DNA from 4 places in the Janthinobacterium sp. BHSEK genome. Region 1 is predicted to be linked to each of the others. Evidence: predicted binding sites of a transcription regulator. Region 1 holds the regulator's gene; each other region holds the start of a gene.

Region 1 (4,683 bases):
TTGTCCTTGTCGACCACCAGCGCGCGCACGCCTTCGAGCACTTCGCCATGCTCGAAATTGTGGCGCACCAGCGTGCGCTCCATGCGCAGGCAATCGGCCACGCCCAGATGGGCGCCCCGCTGCAGCAACTCCAGGGTCACGCACATCATCAAGGGCGAACGCAAGCGCATGGCCGCCAGGGCCTTCGCGGCGAACGCGCTGTCGTCCTGCGCCAGCGAGGTCATGATGGCCGCCACCGAACCCGCGCTGAAGTGGCGGTCCAGCGCCGCGCGCGCCGCGGCCAGGGGGGAAGCGCCCGCCTCGGCCTGGAAGGGCGCCGCCAGCGCCTTGATGGCGACCGGCAAGGCCTCGCCCGGCGTGGACTCGAACAGGGCCAGCAACGCCCCCATCTGCGCCTCGGGCAGATACACATCGGCCAGGCCCGTGTACAGGGCGTCGGCCGCGTTGATCGTCAAGCCCGTCAAGCCCAGGTACAGGCCCAGCCGGCCCGCCAGGCGGGAAAGAAAGTAACTGCCGCCCACGTCGGGGAACAGGCCGATATTGACTTCCGGCATGGCCATGCGCGTGCGGCCTGTGACGATGCGCAGGCGGTTGCCGGGCCCCGCTTGCGCCACGCCCATGCCGCCGCCCATCACCACGCCGTCCATCACGGCGATATACGGTTTCGGGTAGAAGTGAATCAGATGATTTAAAGCATATTCTTCTGTAAAGAAATCTTCCAGCTGGGCGCTGCCGCCTTGCGGCGTGGCCAGGCCCGCATCGTAAAAGAAACGGATGTCGCCGCCGGCGCACAGGGCTTTCTCGCTGCTGGAGCGGATCACCACGGCGTCCACCTGCGGGTCGTCGCGCCAGGCCAGCAAGGCCGCGCTCAGGGCCCGCACCATCTCCAGCGACAGGGAATTCAAGGCTTTCGGACGGTCGAGCACGATGTGCCCCGTGCGGTGGCGGATGGAGGTCTGGACGAAGTCGCTCATGGCAGGATGGAAAGAAGTGAAAGTGCCAACATTCTAGCCCCTGCGCGGGGAACATTGCGTTCGACAGGGACGGGCGCAAAAAAGGGCGCAATGTGCGCCCTTAGTTGATCACAACCGGTTGAAAGTCGCAGGCCGCTTAGGCGGCGGCGAATTCTTCTTCCGAGTTGTCTGGCAGATGCTTGATCGCCTCTTTACCGTGCCCTTGCACTTTGGTTTTGTATTTCATCACTTGCCTATCGAGCTTGTCGATCAGGGCATCGATCGCGGCATACAGGTCTTGCGCCAGGCTTTCCACATAGACGGTTTTGCCACTCAGACGCAGGTTGACTTCGGCCTTTTGACGTTTTTCTTTCTCTTTGAGGTTATCCACGGTCAGAATCACGGCGATATCGATGACTTGATCGAAATGACGTTTCACGCGCTCCAGCTTCGTTTGTACGTATTCACGGATGGCTGGTGTCACTTCGAGATGATGTCCGCTGATGGTGAGATTCATACACACTCCTAAAGATGATCGGGTTCGTGCGGTCCATCCTATCCGGCCCGCAGAGGAACCGAAAAAAACTTACAAACACTTACGCAGGCTCACTGGCGGAATTTTCAATGCTTCCCGGTATTTGGCAACAGTACGTCGCGCAATCACCATGCCTTGTTCCCCCAGCATGTCCGCAATCTTACTGTCGGATAAAGGATTTTTAGGGTCTTCTGCTCCTGTCAGTTGCACGATCAATGCCCGTATCGCCGTCGATGACGCTTCGCCCCCCGCTTCGGTGGCGACGTGGCTACCAAAGAAATATTTCAACTCGAACATGCCGTGCGGGGTCAGCATGTACTTTTGAGTTGTTACCCGCGAGATAGTACTCTCGTGTAAACCCAGTGTATCAGCTATTTCACGGAGCACAAGGGGGCGCATGGCAACGGCCCCATGCGAGAAAAAGTTCTTTTGCCTTTCTACTATCGCCTGCGCCACGCGCAGGATCGTGTCGAAGCGCTGGCGCATATTCTTGATCAGCCACTTGGCTTCCTGCAACTGTGCGCCCATGGCGCCCTCGCCCTTGCCCTGCTTGAGCAGGTTGGCGTACATGGCGTTGACGCGCAGGCGCGGCATGACGTCGTTGTTCAGGGTGACTTGCCAGCCATTGCGCGCGCGCTTGACGACGACGTCGGGCACCACATAGTCGGACACGTCCGAGGCGAACACGGCGCCCGGGTGCGGATTGCACTGGCGAATCACCGTCTGCGCCTCGCGCAAGTCTTCCTCGTCGCAATCGAGGGCTTTCTTCAGCTTGTTGAAATCGCGCTGGGCAAACCAGGCCAGGTGCTTTTCCACGATGACGAGGGCCATGCGCCGCGTCACCATGGCGACGTGCGGCAAGCGCTTGATCTGCAGCGCCAGGCATTCGGACGCATTGCGCGCGCCCACGCCCGGCGGATCGAAACTTTGCAGCAGCGACAAGGCCGTGCGCATCTCGTCGGCGTCGATTTCCAGCTCTTCCGGCAGGCGCGCCAGGATGTCGTCGAGCGACTCTTCCAGATAGCCATTGTCGTCGAGCGCGTCGATGATCAGCTCGACCAGCGCACGGTCGCGCAACTCGAGCACCGTCACGCGCATCTGCTCCATCAGGTGCTCGCGCAGGGTGCAGTGGTGGGCCTCCAATTGCGGACGGGAATCTTCGTCGTCGGGCGCCTTGCCCCGGCTCGCCTCGCTCCAGTCGCTGTCGCCGCCATCCGCGGCGGCCGCGCCGTCGCCCCCCTCGCCGTCAAACGTTTCCGCTTCGGCCGGCGCTGCGGGCGCCTCCTGGCCTGGCGGCTGGGGCGGCGCTTCGGCCGGCGCGGCCGTGGAACTCAAGGCCCCGTCGGACAGCAGGCGCAGCGAACGGTCGAGCGGATCGTCGAGGCGCTCGAGCAAGGGATTGTCCGTCAGCAGCTGCTCGAGTTCCTGGTGCAATTCCAGGGTAGACAATTGCAACAGGCGTATCGATTGCTGCAACTGCGGCGTCAGTGCCAGATGCTGCGAAGTGCGCAGCTGCAATGATTGTTTCATTGGCTCACATGCGGAAGTGTTCGCCCAGATAGACCCGGCGTACCGACTCGTTGGCGATGATGTCGTCGGGGCGTCCCGACGCCAGCACCGAGCCCTGGTTGATGATGTAGGCACGGTCGCAAATACCCAGCGTCTCGCGCACATTATGATCGGTGATCAGCACGCCGATATTGCGCTCCTTCAAGAAGCGCACGATGCGCTGGATCTCGATGACGGCGATCGGATCGACGCCGGCGAAGGGCTCGTCGAGCAGCACGAAACGGGGATCGGTGGCCAGCGCGCGGGCGATTTCCACGCGGCGGCGCTCGCCGCCCGACAGGGACAGGGCCTGGTTCTCGCGCAGCTTTTCAATCTGCAGGTCGGCCAGCAGTTTATCCAGGCGCTCCTCGATCTCGGCCTTCTTCAGGGGGCGGCCTTCGACGGTCTGGATTTCCAGCACGGCACGGATATTGTCTTCCACCGTCAGCTTGCGGAACACGGACGCTTCCTGCGGCAGGTACGACAGGCCCATCTGCGCGCGGCGGTGGATCGGCAGGCTGGAAATGTCCACGCCGCTGATATCGATGCTGCCGCCATCGGACGGCACCAGGCCGACGATCATGTAGAACGACGTGGTCTTGCCGGCGCCGTTCGGGCCCAGCAGCCCCACCACTTCGCCGCATTCGACTTGCAGCGAGACGTCATGCACGACTTGCCGCTTGCCATAGGTTTTTTGCAGCCCGCGAACGATCAGGGTACTGCCGCAACGAGTATTGTCCATTATTTCGTTCCTGGCGCAGGCGTGGCCGGCGCTTTCTCCGCCGCGGGCGCCTTGGTCTTCGGCTGGATCACCATGCGCACGCTGCCGCCATCGGGGGTGCTGGTGCCGCTGTTGGAATTTTCCATCGCAAACACTTCCTTGCGGCTGTCATACGAGATGAAGGCGCCATTGGCCACGTCGGTCACTTTCGTGCCCTCCAGGCGCGTCAGCTTGGCCCTGGAAAACAGTTTCACCACTTCCGTCTTGTTGTCGTATTCCACGCGCTCCGCTTCGCCTTCGACCCACAGGTCGCCCGCGCCATCGCGCTTCTGGCGGAAGGTGGCCAGCTTGCCGGGATCGGCCCAGAAGGTAATGAACTGGTAGCCTTGCGGGTCTTCCGTGATCAGGGCCCGGCCCGCCTTCATGGTCAGGGTGCCCTTGACCAGCACGACGTCGCCCGTCAGGGTACGGATCTGCTTGACGTCATCGACGTGGCCGCTACGCGCCGTGATGACGGCTTCCTTCTCGGAATCGGCCTTCTCGGCATGCGCCACGCCCATCATGGCCAGAGAAAATACGCTCAACAGCAAGATGTTCTTCATAGTATGGTTTCCTTGTTTCATTCTGTCATTTTGCCGCCGCGGCCGGGCGCGGTTTCGGCGGGAGTACCATGCGCAGCGCATTTTGCACTTCCACCACGCCGGTGGCGTTATTGGCCTTCATGCCGATGCCATTGAGGCGCGAAGTACCCGTCAGGATATCGACCGGCACGTCCGTTTCCATTCTTTCCTCGTCCGGAAACACCGTCAGCGCTTCCGTCCTCACGGTCAGGTTCTGCGCCTTCGGACTGGCCGCGCGATCGATCACGACCTTGCGGTGCAGTTGCAGCCGGGTATTATCCTGGTCGATATGCGCCAGTTCCGCAT
Region 2 (4,683 bases), on a different contig from region 1:
GCTCCCGATGTCTGGCTTGCCTACCTGGGGAAATATCATGTCCGCACACACTTACAAACTGATCGAGCTGGTCGGCACGTCCACCGAAAGCAGCGATCAGGCGATACGCGATGCCATTGCCAAGGCGGCGCTGACGGTCAAGCATATGGACTGGTATGAAGTGACGGAATCGCGCGGGCATATCGTCGACGGCAAGGTGGCGCACTTCCAGGTCACGCTGAAGGTCGGCTTCCGGCTCGAATAGCGGAGGGCGACGCGTTCAGCGCAGCCCAGGCACTCCCCGGCTCTCCAGCCACTCCCGGCCGCCGGCTTCCAGCGCGGCCTCGATCACCTTTTCCGGCAAGCTATATACCGTTGCCCAGCTGGCACGGCCATCCTGCGTGTTGGCGGGAAAGCTGTGCGTCTCGATGGGCCAGTGGTATTTGCGTTTCAGCGCTTTCACGATGGCGGCCAGCGAGACGCGGCCTTGCAGCGGCTCGGCGCCGGACTGGTCGCGGTTCGACAGCAGCACGGCCAGGACCTGACCGCGGCCCGTGCGTGCGCCGGGGAAGGTGGGGGTTTTGTTTGCCATCGCCTATTTTACCGGGCAAGCCACGATATGCCGCACCTTTGATCTGACGCAAGCGCCGCAGCGGCGTTGCGGCCACGATGGGCACTTCGCCAGGCGTGCCGGCGCCCCTCCGGCAGCCTGGGCTTGATACCAGGGGCACAGGAGAACATCATGCACAGCCTGAACATCCACGCCATGCAATGGCAGCCCGTCGCCGATATTTCCGCCGTCGACCCGCTGCTGCCCGACGACCTGGCCTGCTTTCGCGAACTGCGCGACGTGCTGCAGCGCTATGGCGCGCTCGACCGCTTCGGCATTTCCCTGATCCACCGCCATTTCGACATCGCCGACGACGAAGAGCTGATGGAGTACACGGACGCGGCAACCCGCACCTTGACGGTGAAACCTGTCAAGAAAAGCGACATCGACTGGCAGCACACGACGATTACCAACTGGAAATTGACGGAAGGCGAGGAAGTGGCGCGCATCGGCTGCGGCTGCGCGCGCAATTCGGGCGGCCACCTGGGCTATCACCGGGGTACCTGAGGCTGGCCGATGCCGCCCGCCAGGCGGCGTCGGCCTTTCTTACACTTTGCTTCCACCAGCTCAGTCCGTTTTACGCAAGCGTTTGATTTGAAATGCTTTTTTTGTGTGGCACGCAAGCTGCTTATCACTGTCTACGAGATGAATCCAGGAAAGTCATTCTGGATTCTTTATCCCCCGGATTTTCCGAGACTGACTACGATAAGAGGCTGCGATGAACGTCGATCACACACGAAGCAAGACCCTGGGCTGGCTGGGCGCACTGGCGGCGGCAAGCCTGCTGGCCAGCGGTCAGGCGCAGGCCGGCGCGTACGGCCTGGCCGTCAACGAATTGAACAATTTCCGCATCACCACCAGCGCCGGCGCGCTGTCGCTGGCCGGCGCCAACCGCAACGCCAGCGACAGCGCCTTTTTCCAGGGCGGCGTGGCCGTCAATCCGCGCGCCGTCAATACGGGCCCGGCCGCCAATGCCGACGTGCTGCAAGTGTGTTCGGGCGGCGGCTGCAGCGGCTTGCCGCAAAATAACTACGCACCCAGCCCCAGTTCCACGCTGGAATTCGCGCGCGGCGATGCGCATGCCTTCGGCAACATGCTCAACGGCACCGGCTCGACCGTGAGCGCCGTGGCGGAAACACAGCGCAACACGGTGGGCGCCGCCACGGCCACGGCTGGCGACACGCTGACCGGCTCCGTCAACCTGACCCTGTCGAGCGCCGGCTTCATCACCTTCAGCTTCATGGGACGGCGCGACCTGCGCACCAGCGTGACGACCATGGGCGACAAGTCGAACGTGTCGATCATGGATATCTTCAATATCTCGTGCAATACCGCCAGTCCCGTCGGCTGCCTGTCGAATGCGAATGCCGACGGCGTGATCTTCCAGTTCGCGCCCGACGGCGATGCCAACAATGGCAGCGACGTCAACGGCAACCATACGGTCGGCAGCCTGGACCCGTTCAGCCTGAACATGACGGCCGGCACCAACGATCCCGCCACCTCGCGCGCCTTCACGAATGGCTTCGCGATGTTTTCCCTGACGTCGAATTTCGCCCTGCCCGCCGGCAGCTATACCTTGAACTTCTCCAAGTCCACGCGCACCGACATCGTCGTCATCGAACCCTTGCAAGTGCCGGAGCCAGGCACCCTGTTCCTGCTGGGCACGGGACTGGCCGGCCTCGCCTTCACGCGCCGCCGCCAGCCGAAATAAACACTGGCACGCTCAAAAACACGCGGCGCCCGCCAAGGCGCCGCGTGTTTTTTTATGCCAGCCGATGCGTGTTAACCGAGCCGTGCCAGCGCCTGGCGGGCCAGCTGCAATTGCTGCAGATAATAGCGGTGCAGCATGGCGGGGTCGCTCAGGTCGTGTCCCAGTACCAGGCGCAGCTCGCTGGCAGGGCAGTCGGCGGCCTGGATCGGCACCTGGGTCTGCACCTGCGTTCCCAGCTGACGGGCCAGCTGGCGCGCCGCCTGTTCCTGCGCGGGCCGGTATTCGACGCGCGTGCGCGCCACCTGGAAGCTGCCAGCATTGGCCAGGCGCACCACCTGCACGGGCGTGCCGGCCAAGCTGCGCGCCAGCGCGGCGGCCAGGCCGGGCACGCCGTTGCCGTTCACAATTTCCAGGCGCGGATGCGGCGCGCCAGCCACAGGCACAGGCGCGGCGGGCAGCAACGCGCTAGCGGGCAGGCTGCGCACCGCCGCCGGCACGCGCCGTAGCTGGGCCATGCCATCGCTCTGCGTGATCTCCACGCGCGCCATCGCGGGCGCATCCGGTACCGGCGCGGGCGCGGGCGCGGACTGCGGCGCCGCCTCGCCGCGCAAGACGGCCATGTCGCGCCGCACATCGTGTTCCCGCAAGCTGGCCGCCTGGCGCCGCATGACGGCCGCGCGCTCGTGCTGTCCCAGCCGCTCCAGTACCTGCGCCAGGTGCTGCCAGGCCAGCGCATTGAGCGGATCGAGCAGGCATGCCTGTTCCAGCGCAGTCAACGCTTGCGCATCGCGTCCGCTTAAATAATAGGCATGACCGAGATTGCTGAACAGATAGGCCTGCCGCGGCCGCGCCATGCCCGCCTCCTGCGTCAACGCCTGCCACTGGGCGATGGCGGCAGCGTGCTCGCCGCGCTGCGCGTGCAGCACGGCCAGGCCATTGCGCGCGTCCACATGACGCGGCGCATGGCGCAGGGCTTGCTCGTAGGCCGCTTGCGCCGCAGGCAGGTCGCCCCGCTCGAAATGCTGGCGCCCTGCCGCATAGGCGGCATCGGCGTCGGGCCACTGCGGCACCGGTGCATGGGCCAGTTGCGTGGTGCAGGCGGCCAGGCCCAGGCAGGCGCAGGCGGCGGCCAGGCGGGAAATCGTCAAGCGCATGGTGACTCCTTTCAGCGGCTGGCCATGGCCGGCACGAGCACGCGATAGACTTCGATCACGGCCGGCCCCATGAGCACCAGCATCAGGGTGGGAAAGACGCAAAAGATCAGCGGGAACAGCAGTTTCAGGGCGATCTTCGCCGCCGCCTCCTCGGCCAGCAGGCTGCGCTTGCCGCGCAGGTTTTCCGAATGCACGCGCAGCGAGTCGCCCATGCTGGTGCCGAAGCGTTCCGACTGGATCAGCATGGCGACGAGGGTGTCGACGTCTTCCACGCCGCTGCGCAGGGCCAGGTTGCGCAGCGCCTTTTCCTTGGAAAAGCCGGCGCGCATTTCCATCAGCACCAGTTGCAATTCCTGCGCCAGCACCACGCTCTTGATGTGGATTTCGCCCGACACCTTCACCAGCGCGCGCTCCAGGCTCAGGCCCGCTTCCACGCATACGGTCAGCAAGTCGAGCGCGTCGGGGATGTTTTCAAAGATGTCGCGCTGGCGCCGCTTGGCCGTGCTGGCCAGCACCAGGTTGGGCAGGTAATAGCCGACGGTGGCGCTGACGCACAGCAGCAGCAACAGCACGCTGCGCAGCTGCGCCGCCATGGCGCTGGCCGCATACAAACCCAGCACGGTGGGAAACAGCAGGGCCAGCACGGTTTTCGCGGCAAAGTACAGGGCCGGCGCGCTGGCCTGGCGCCAACCCGCGTTCATGAAGCGCGTGCGCAGCGGCGAGCGCTCCCAGCCCTCTTCCGGCAGCGACAGCTTGCTGAACGGCTGCGCCACGCGCACCACGCGCTCCACCCAGCCAGTATCGGCCACCGCCTCGCTGGCGGCCGGCGCCATGGCGCCGAACAGGCGCTGACGCAAGGTGCCGGGAAAGAAGATCAGCCACGCCAGCAGGGCCAGCGCCACCACCACGGCGAAGACGATCAACAAGAACAGCAGTTGTGCACCGCTCATGCCACCTCCAGTTTTATATCCTGATACGTATCACATTGCGCATCCACACCACGCCCAGCGCCACCATGCCAGCCGCGTACCACAGCAGCTTGATGCCGCTGGGATCGGTCCACAGCAGGCGGATGTATTGCGGGTTGACCAGCGCCATGACGCCGATCATCACCACCGGCATCAGCCCCAGCACCCAGGCCGACATGCGCCCCTCGGCCGACAGCACGCGCACCTGGCCCAGCAGTTTTAGGCGGGCGCGGATGATGCGCGCGATGCTGACCAGCACCT
Region 3 (4,683 bases), on a different contig from region 1:
GAAAAACCCCGCCGGACTCCGGTGGGGTTTTTTTTCGTCTGGCGGTTGGATGCGCCGCTGGTGCTGTCGGCTTACGCTGCGCTAAGCCGACCTACGCTGACCTGCGCCGACGGACATCGGCCAGCATCAACCATACCGGGTAGGTCGGATTAGCACGCAGCGCGTAATCCGACAACATTATTGGCGTTCGAGGGGAGGCTTATGCGCTTGCGCGCCAAGCTGACCTACGGTATAATTCGCCACCTCAGATCAGATGGTTTGCTGCCCCGTTGGGAGCAGGCTGTTGAAAAAGTTATGCCTGATGACCATAGCAAGTTGGTCCCACCCCTTCCCATCCCGAACAGGACCGTGAAACAACTTTGCGCCGATGATAGTGCTGCAACCAGTGTGAAAGTAGGTTATCGTCAGGCTTGTTATATAAAAAACCCCGCTAGGTGCGGGGTTTTTTTTCGTCTGCAGCGTTCATCGGACTAGATGCCCCAAGTGATGCTTTCGCCTTCTGCCTTGGCTGAGCGCAGCATTTCCATCAAGGGATAGGCGCGCTGCGAAAAATGGACTTTTTGCGCGCGCGCATGGGCGCCCGTTTCGCCATCTTCCAAGGTTTCCGGCGTATGCGCATCGTGTTCGACGTCATTTTCCGGATGCAGTTTGCTTTCCGCGACTTCTTTTTCCAGCAGGGCCAATGCATCGCCCGCTTCCGCTGGCGTGATGACGCCGCGCGTTGGGTTCTTGTGCAGGAGGTCGAGGATGCGCTGGGCATGTTCCTGGTACATCAGCACTTCAGGGGAGGATTTGGATTTGAATGAGATCAACATAAGCGCTTTCTGAAACTTGTTGTTAGTGTCGAAACAATATCACGACTTGAAATGTCGCACAGGCCGTCCGATTGCCCGGATTGCACATTTGCAAGCCGGATACAGCCATCTGTTGGACAACGCACGCATTTACAAGAGCTTGCTCACCGTGAAAACACCCGTTTAAGCGATCGTTAAGTCTCACTCCAGTTTTACCGAGTCCATGAAGGTATCGATGGTGTCACGCGACAGCTTGCTTTCTTCACCGAGAATGATGATCTGGAAAATCCGTTTATCCTGCGCCACAAAACGGCCGACCAGCAAGACAGGCTTGCCTTGCTGCGTGCCGCTGGCCTCGATGCTGAGCGAGCTGCGCTGTTGCGTTCCGGCAGCCGTGCTGCTGGCCGCCGATGCCGATTTTTCGCTACGCACGGTGCCGTTGATATTTTTTAACAGGGCAGTCTGCATAGCGGGCAAGGCCGCTTGCGCTTGTTCGGCGCTGTCGAGCACGGCGCTGCCGATGGCGAAGGTATTGCCATCGATTTCGCTGGCTGTCATGGTCAGGCTGACTTTCTTGCCATCGAGATCGATCTCGCGTGTCAGCACGGCCGGCTTGCCTGGAAACAAGGCCGTGAACTGGGCGTCAGGGCTGCGATAATCGCGCCAGTCGAATTTCGGACTGCAAGCGGACAAGACGCTGGCGGCCGCGAGCGTAGCCAGAAAGAGGGCAAGTGATGGTTTTTTCATCAGCAGATGGTAGCAGCGCCGCCAACCGCGCGCAATCGCGCACGCGTGGCGTTGGCCATTGGCCGCCTCATATCTCGCGCAGCACGCGCCGGTACTGGATCGCTTCGGCAACATGCGCTTGCGTAATGGCGGGGCTGCCCGCCAGATCCGCGATGCTGCGCGCCACGCGTAGTACCCGGTGGTAGGTGCGCGCCGACCAGTGCAGGCGCGCCATGGCGCCATGCAGCAGCTGTTCGCCGTGCGTTTCCAGGCGACAATGCTGTTCGATTTCCGTGTTGCTCAGCCTCTGGTTCGCTTTTCCCTGGCGTGCCAGCTGCAAGGCAAAGGCAGCCGCTACCCGCGTGGCGATGGCTTGCGTGCTTTCGCCGGCGCCGGCGTGCCGGCCCAGGGCCGCCGGCGCCATGGCGGCCACTTCGATTTGCAGGTCAATACGGTCGAGTAGCGGGCCGGACAGGCGGTTGTGATAACGGAGCACGGCGTCCGGCGTGCAGCGGCAACGTCCCGAAGCGTGGCCCAGATAGCCGCACGGGCAGGGATTCATGGCGGCGATCAGTTGAAAACGGGCAGGAAACTCGGCCTGGCGGGCCGCGCGCGAAATGCTGATCACCCCCGATTCCATAGGCTGGCGCAGCACATCGAGCACCCGGCGCTGGAATTCAGCGATTTCATCGAGAAACAGCACGCCGCAGTGGGCCAGCGAGATTTCTCCCGGGCGCGGCACGTTGCCGCCGCCCACCAGGGCCACGCCGGACGCCGTCTGGTGCGGGGCGCGGTAGGGGCGGCGTTTCCAGTGTTCCACCTTGAAGTGGCCGCCCAGCGAATGCACGGCGGCCGATTCCAGCGCTTCCTCATCGCTCATGGGCGGCAGCACGCCGGGGAAGCGGCTGGCCAGCATGGTCTTGCCCGCGCCCGGCGGTCCCACCATCAGCACGTTATGGCCGCCCGCGGCCGCCACTTCCAGCGCCCGCCGCGCCTGCTGCTGGCCCTGCACGTCGGCAAAGTCGGGGTACGGAGAAACGTGCGCTGCCAGCATGGGCTGATGACGTTGCAGGGCCGTGTGGCCGGCGTGCGCGGCAAAATGCGCGCAGACTTCGAGCAGGCTGTGAGCGGGATAGATGCAGGCATCGCTGACCAGCGCCGCCTCATCCGCATTCGCCTGCGGCAGGATGAAGGCGCGCGGCGTGCCCGCCTGACTGCGCTGCATGGCAAAGGTCATGGCCAGGGCGCCGCGGATGGGGCGCAACTGGCCTGAGAGCGACAGTTCGCCCGCGAATTCGTAGTGGTGCAATTGGTCGCCCGGCAACTGGCCGGACGCAGCCAGGATGCCCAAGGCAATGGGCAGATCGAAGCGGCCTGATTCCTTGGGCAGGTCCGCCGGCGCCAGGTTGGCCGTGATGCGCCGCGCCGGCATCTCGAAGCCGCAGTTTTGCAGCGCGGCCCGCACGCGGTCGCGCGATTCCTTCACTTCCGTATCCGGCAGGCCGACTATCGTAAACGAAGGCAAGCCATTGGCAAGGTGGACTTCGACACTTACCTCGGGCGCCTCCATGCCGGCCAGGGCGCGGCTTTTCAGGACGGCCAGACTCATCAGACTCCCCTGTGCCCTGGGGCGGGCAGGATCAGTCTAGCGCTTGAAATGCCGTCAGGCTTGAGGTATGCCAGCAAGGCCGTCAATAACGGCGCCTCGCTGACGGCACCTTACACCTTGGCCTTCGATTCGTTCAGGCGCGTTTCCAGTTCGATCAGGCGCAATTCCAGTGCGTCGAGCTTGGCGCGGGTCTTGGCCAGCACTTGCGCCTGGATATCGAATTCCTCGCGCGTGACGAGATCGAGGCGGGCGAAGCCCTGGGTCATCATCGATTTCACGTTTTTCTCGATATCCTTGGCAGGCGAGTTCTCGATGGCTTGGTGAATCTTGCCTTGCAAGTCGTTAAAGAAGGTATTCATGTCCATGTTCAGTCCTTTTATGGTGCGGCATGTGCATCGCACCATTGCGGTGCACAGCGGTGTTAATCTGGTGCGAAAATAGGCAAATCCACAACGCTTCAGCAGCGTATTCCCGCATGCCCAGCGGCTTGCAGGGTATGTATGGCCGGAAACGCACCTGTCAAGGTGGCAAGAGAGCTGGCACGTATTCTGCTAAAGAAGGTATGAACGCTTTGTGATCTCCAGCCAAGATTTTAAACCTCAACCGCTTTAAAAGTTCAATAAAAGGGAATCGCCATGAAGAATCTGTCCAAGAACATGACTTTAGCTGCAGCGTTGACGCTGGCCATGACCGCTTTGAGCGGCAGCGCCATGGCCCAGGATGCGGTGGCGGCGCCTGCTGCTGCCGTACCTGATAACGTGGTGAGCTACAACGTGGCGCTGACCAGCGACTACCGCTACCGTGGCGTGTCGCAAAGCCGTCTCGACCCTGCCATTAGCGGCGGCGCCGACTATACCCACAATCCGACGGGGCTGTACGTGGGAACCTGGCTGTCGAGCATCAAATGGATCAAGGACGGCGGCGGCGATACGAACCTGGAATGGGATATTTATGCCGGCAAGCGGGGCGAGATCAGCAAGGATTTTACCTATGACGTGGGCGGCCTGTATTACTTCTACCCATCGAATGGCTTGAGCACGAATGCGAACACCTTCGAGCTGTACGGCCAACTCGGCTATGGCCCGGCCTACATCAAGTACTCGCACTCGACCACCAATCTGTTCGGCGTGGCCGACAGCAAGAACAGCGGCTACCTCGACGTGGGCGCGAATATCGATATGTACGAAGGCTATCTGCTGAACTTGCATGTGGGCCGCCAGAAAGTCGAACATAACGATGCCCTCAGCTATACCGATTACAAGCTGGGCGTCACCAAGGATTTTGGCGTGGCAACTGTCGCCTTGGCCTACGTCAAAGCCAATATCACGTCGCTGGCACCGAATGGCAAGAATCTGGCGAAATCCGGTCTCGTGCTGACCGTATCCAAAACCTTTTAAGCGAGACTGCCATGAAAATGATTACTGCAATCATTAAACCGTTCAAACTGGACGAAGTACGCGAAGCCTTGTCGGCTATCAATGTGCAAGGCATTACCGTTACCGAAGTCAAAGGGTTCGGCCGCCAGAAAGGCCACACGGAACTCTACCGTGGCGC
Region 4 (4,683 bases), on a different contig from region 1:
AATTGTAAAGCCTGCAACGCGCAGCGGGACCTGTCCATGGCACTTTTCGATATCAATATGAAATTCATTGATATAAATGCTTTTTCATCAAGAAATCATGCATACTGCGAGTCGACCATATCCACATGAGCATCGCATGACAAGCAACAAGCCCGCCGCGGAAAGCAAGCTCCAGGACTTCGAATTCGAAGCCATGAATCTGCAGGTGGGAGGACGCATTCAGTTCATCACGCACCGCACCATCAAACCCATCCAGCATTTCTCGACCGTGATCGGTTATGTGAAAGACGAGTACCTGATCGTCAAGATTCCCATGGAAAATGGCGTCTCCATCGTGCTCAACGAGGGCGACAAGCTGACCATCCGTGTGTTTTCCGGCATCACCGTCTGTTCGTTTGCGTGCAGCGTGCTGCGCATCTTCGGCCGCCCGCTCCATTACGTGCACCTGAGCTTTCCCGACGCCATCCAGGGCACCAGCCTGCGCACGGCCATGCGCGTGAAAGTGGAGATCCCGGCGCAGCTGAGCTACCGCGACGTGGCGGCCGTGCCCGTGTTCATCGTCAACCTCAGCGTGTCGGGCGCGCTGATCGAGGCGCCCGGCATGCTCACGCCCGATGACGACGGCGTGGCGCTCAGCTTTACCCTGCTGGTGCAGCCGAACAAGCATCAGATGCGCGTCAACACGCGCGCCCGCATCCAGAACGTCAGCGTGGGCAAGCCGTCGAATGGCCATGCCGCCGACGCAGCCGAAATCTATACATATGGCGTGCAATTCATCGACCTGGAACCGACCCACTACACCCTGTTGCAAAACCTTACCTATGAAGCGCTGATCGCGGACCGGCAAAAAATCGTCTGATACCCGGCTGGCCAGCGCCGCTTACAGGGTCGGGGTCACGTCGGGAATGTTGTTTTTGATAATCGCTTCCTTCGCCGCCAGATTCGTTACGGTGGTGCTGTTAAACCAGCTCAGGCTACTGGTACCCGGCTTCATGGTCATCGTCACGCTTTGCCCACCGATCCCCGTGCCCAGGTCGGCAGCGAGGGTCAGCACGATATTCCCCTTGTCCACAGTGGCGCTCGCCACTTCGCGCGTGGCACTGAACACGGGAATGGAACTTGGTACGCTCTCGGTGGGCGTGCTGCAGGCGGCCGCCTCGCCCCCATTTTCCTGCACGCACAGGGCCACGGCCGTTTTCAACGGTGCGGCGGCGGCCAGCACGTTGCTGACCTTGGCCCGCATCGTATAGTCGCCGTACTGGGGAATGGCCACGGCCGCCAGGATGCCGGCGATGGCCACCACGATCATCAGTTCTATCAGGGTAAATCCGCTTTGCGCGCGCATCGCATCCTCCCGGAGTGCAGTTGGTCACGCCCTTCACAGTGCAAGCGCCATGCCAGCGGCGCGCCCGGGCAGCGGCGGTACACATGGAAAGAAAAGCGACACATTTGGGCGCTATCGGACCAGCGCCGTCCGCTCAGGCCGGAAAACGGCCTGTCTTGCAGACAAAAAAAAGGAGCCGAAGCTCCTTTTTTGTACTGCGGTCAGCGGGCTGAAATTACAGCATGGCTTTCAGCAGACGCGCCATTTCCGACGGGTTCTTGGTCACGGTGATGCCGCAAGCTTCCATGATTTCCAGCTTGGCTTGTGCCGTATCGGCGCCGCCCGAGATCAGCGCGCCGGCGTGGCCCATGCGCTTGCCTGGAGGAGCCGTCACGCCAGCGATGAAGCCGACGACCGGTTTTTTCATGTTGTCTTTGATCCAATAAGCCGCGTTGGCTTCGTCTGGACCGCCGATTTCGCCGATCATGATGACCGCGTCGGTATCTGGATCGTCATTGAACATCTTCATGATGTCGATGTGCTTCAGACCGTTGATCGGGTCGCCGCCGATGCCGACTGCCGACGATTGGCCCAGACCCAGTGCCGTCAGTTGACCCACTGCTTCATAGGTCAGGGTGCCCGAACGCGATACGACGCCGATACGGCCCTTCTTGTGGATGTGACCTGGCATGATGCCGATCTTGATTTCGTCTGGCGTGATCAGGCCTGGGCAGTTAGGGCCCAGCAGCAAGGTCTTGCTGCCAGCTTTCGCCATGCGGTCCTTCAGGGCCATCATGTCGCGGACAGGAATGCCTTCGGTGATGCAAATGGCCAGATCCATTTCAGCTTCGACAGCTTCCCAGATCGCCGCTGCCGCGCCTGCTGGCGGCACGTAGATCACGGAAACGTTGGCGCCGGTTTCTTTTTTCGCTTCGGTAACGTTAGCGAAAATAGGAATGCCTTCGAAATCTTCGCCGGCTTTCTTCGGGTTCACGCCTGCCACGAAGGCAGCTTTGCCGTTCGCGTAGTCGCGGCAACCGCGGGTATGGAACTGGCCGGTCTTGCCGGTGATCCCTTGGGTAACGACTTTGGTATCTTTATTGATCAGAATGGACATGTTGATTCCTTAATTAAGCTTGACCGGCAGCAGCGGCAACGACGCTCTTGGCTGCATCTTCCATGGTGTCGGCTGCGATGATAGGCAGACCGGAATCGGCCAGCATCTTTTTGCCCAGGTCTTCGTTGGTGCCCTTCATGCGCACGACCAGCGGTACGTTCAGCGAGACGGCTTTCACTGCGGCGATGACGCCTTCAGCGATCACGTCGCAACGCATGATGCCGCCGAAAATGTTCACCAGGATGGCTTTCAGGCCTGGGTTTTTCAGCATGATCTTGAACGCTTCGGTCACTTTTTCTGCCGTGGCGCCGCCGCCGACGTCCAGGAAGTTGGCTGGCTCGCCGCCGAACAGCTTGATGGTGTCCATGGTGGCCATGGCCAGGCCGGCGCCGTTCACCAGGCAACCGATGTTGCCGTCGAGCGAGATGTAAGCCAGGTCGAATTTCGACGCTTCGATTTCAGCTGGATCTTCTTCATCCAGATCGCGCAGGGCGACGATTTCCGGATGACGGAACAGGGCGTTCGGGTCGAAGTTGAACTTGGCGTCCAGGGCGATGACCTTGCCGCTGCCGGTGACGATCAGCGGGTTGATCTCGGCCAGCGAGCAATCGGTTTCCCAGTAGGCTTTGTACAAGCCTTGCAGGTTGACGCGGGCGTCGGCGATGGAACCGGCAGGCACGCCGATCTTGGCGGCGATGTCGTCTGCCTGGGCATCGGTCAGGCCTGTGCCCGGATCGATGGTGACGTGATGGATCTTCTCAGGGTGGCTCTCGGCCACTTCTTCGATGTCCATGCCGCCTTCGGACGATGCCATCAGGACGATTTTCTGGGTAACGCGGTCGGTGACCAGCGAAACGTACAGTTCCTGTTTGATGTCGGCGCCTTCTTCCACCAGCAGGCGGTTGACTTTCTGGCCTTCGGCGCTGGTCTGATGCGTGATCAGCTGCATGCCCATGATCTGGTCAGCGTATTCCTTGACCTGTTCCATCGATTTTGCCACTTTCACGCCGCCGCCCTTGCCGCGGCCACCTGCGTGGATCTGCGCCTTGACAACCCACACTGGGCCGCCCAGGGTTTCCGCAGCCTTGACGGCTTCTTCGACGGACATGCACGGAATACCGCGTGGTACCGTCACTCCGTGCTGCCGGAGGATTTCTTTGGCTTGATACTCATGGATTTTCATGCTGGCTTCCCTTCTGATACTGATTTGTAAAAATACGGTTAGTGGTGCAAAAAAAACAGGAAAAACAGAGCGCCGGGATCACACCTTGGCTACCCAGCGCGGGTAATACTGTGCAACCGCCCCGCCATCGGTGCGCAGGGCGTGGCATTTGTCGAGTTGGAACGGCTTTTCATGCGACAAGTCAGCATTCGCACCGTCACGGGTCGACCAGACATCGCCGGCAAATGCCTGAACCGTCGCAGTCGGCAAGACTTGCGCCAATTCGGTCAAATGGGTACAGCCAGCGATTCCCGCCAGGCGCTGTTTCAAGTCGCGGCGGAAATTCTTCAATAGGTTCAAACCGATCAGCGCCCTGTAAGCGGGGCCGATGGTATCGCAAAAACCGGGATAGGGCACGGCATCGGAGGCGGCTTCGGCCTCGACAATGGTCAGTTCGCGATCGACGGTAATGCGTAAATGGAGGTCATGCAGAGGGGCGCCGGCGGGACGGGGGCCGGAGGCCAGGGTCGCGTCATAGCTTTTGATATCGGTGATATGGGCGTCAATATCCCACAGGCCGTCGTCGCGCATATACGCTTGGACGTCGATAACGCGGGAGTGCCGTAGGGCGCGCCGGGATACGGGAGTTGACAGGGGCATAAGACCGATGCCGCTTGCGCGGCCATAATTTAGTAAGCAGCCATGTGCCTAAAGCACTCTGTTCGCAGCTTCTACGAACAGCAACCGCACCTGCGGCGCCGCAAAAACCCTAAAAGTGTAGCACAGTAGGCGCCGGTTGCGCCGCAACATAATTTTTCATTGCTTTGATAAAAACATTTCAAAGTATAAAGAACTCACATGGAAATTGAGCCTGTTATCACGGACGGTGATGATAGATATGACCGATGGGCGCCGCGAAACACCTGACCGAATGGCTGCGCCGGCGCAGCCCACGGCGGCACGGTCAGGCCCGGCCCCACGCAGCGCAACAATATGCCATCCGATCGACAGGCTGGCAGCGAGGAAAGTGAACTTACCAGTAAAACATTGATCTGGAGCAAGGCTGCCTGGCAGGCAAGG

What was found. The regulator sigma-54, encoded in region 1, starts transcription at its own class of promoters, with help from an activator protein. The targets are predictions, from matches to a motif close to TGGCANGNAANCTGCTTT.
Region 2: the regulator sigma-54 is predicted to act here: its motif matches at 1,203-1,220, upstream of AC0V2Y_RS24270 (EDSAP-1 family PEP-CTERM protein).
Region 3: the regulator sigma-54 is predicted to act here: its motif matches at 3,667-3,684, upstream of AC0V2Y_RS14400 (TorF family putative porin).
Region 4: the regulator sigma-54 is predicted to act here: its motif matches at 1,383-1,400, upstream of AC0V2Y_RS19150 (pilin).

What each region holds. Positions count from the first base shown of each region.
Region 1 covers NZ_JBWBYV010000018.1:106,950-111,632, forward strand. Annotated here, with positions in the region: gene AC0V2Y_RS08860 (enoyl-CoA hydratase/isomerase family protein) at 1-974, opposite strand, end outside; gene hpf (ribosome hibernation-promoting factor, HPF/YfiA family) at 1,111-1,470, opposite strand; gene AC0V2Y_RS08870 (RNA polymerase factor sigma-54) at 1,540-3,018, opposite strand; gene lptB (LPS export ABC transporter ATP-binding protein) at 3,023-3,778, opposite strand; gene lptA (lipopolysaccharide transport periplasmic protein LptA) at 3,778-4,359, opposite strand; gene lptC (LPS export ABC transporter periplasmic protein LptC) at 4,385-4,683, opposite strand, start outside.
Region 2 covers NZ_JBWBYV010000081.1:68,207-72,889, reverse strand. Annotated here, with positions in the region: gene AC0V2Y_RS24285 (dodecin) at 38-244, shown strand; gene AC0V2Y_RS24280 (hypothetical protein) at 260-571, opposite strand; gene AC0V2Y_RS24275 (hypothetical protein) at 722-1,096, shown strand; gene AC0V2Y_RS24270 (EDSAP-1 family PEP-CTERM protein) at 1,308-2,300, shown strand; gene AC0V2Y_RS24265 (LytR C-terminal domain-containing protein) at 2,372-3,454, opposite strand; gene AC0V2Y_RS24260 (type II secretion system F family protein) at 3,466-4,404, opposite strand; gene AC0V2Y_RS24255 (type II secretion system F family protein) at 4,418-4,683, opposite strand, start outside.
Region 3 covers NZ_JBWBYV010000035.1:60,709-65,391, reverse strand. Annotated here, with positions in the region: rRNA gene rrf (5S ribosomal RNA) at 298-410, shown strand; gene AC0V2Y_RS14420 (DUF1840 domain-containing protein) at 471-815, opposite strand; gene AC0V2Y_RS14415 (hypothetical protein) at 996-1,541, opposite strand; gene AC0V2Y_RS14410 (YifB family Mg chelatase-like AAA ATPase) at 1,609-3,129, opposite strand; gene AC0V2Y_RS14405 (accessory factor UbiK family protein) at 3,240-3,494, opposite strand; gene AC0V2Y_RS14400 (TorF family putative porin) at 3,765-4,526, shown strand; gene AC0V2Y_RS14395 (P-II family nitrogen regulator) at 4,538-4,683, shown strand, end outside.
Region 4 covers NZ_JBWBYV010000056.1:62,995-67,677, reverse strand. Annotated here, with positions in the region: gene AC0V2Y_RS19155 (flagellar brake protein) at 137-859, shown strand; gene AC0V2Y_RS19150 (pilin) at 881-1,345, opposite strand; gene sucD (succinate--CoA ligase subunit alpha) at 1,560-2,441, opposite strand; gene sucC (ADP-forming succinate--CoA ligase subunit beta) at 2,455-3,624, opposite strand; gene AC0V2Y_RS19135 (DUF2889 domain-containing protein) at 3,703-4,263, opposite strand.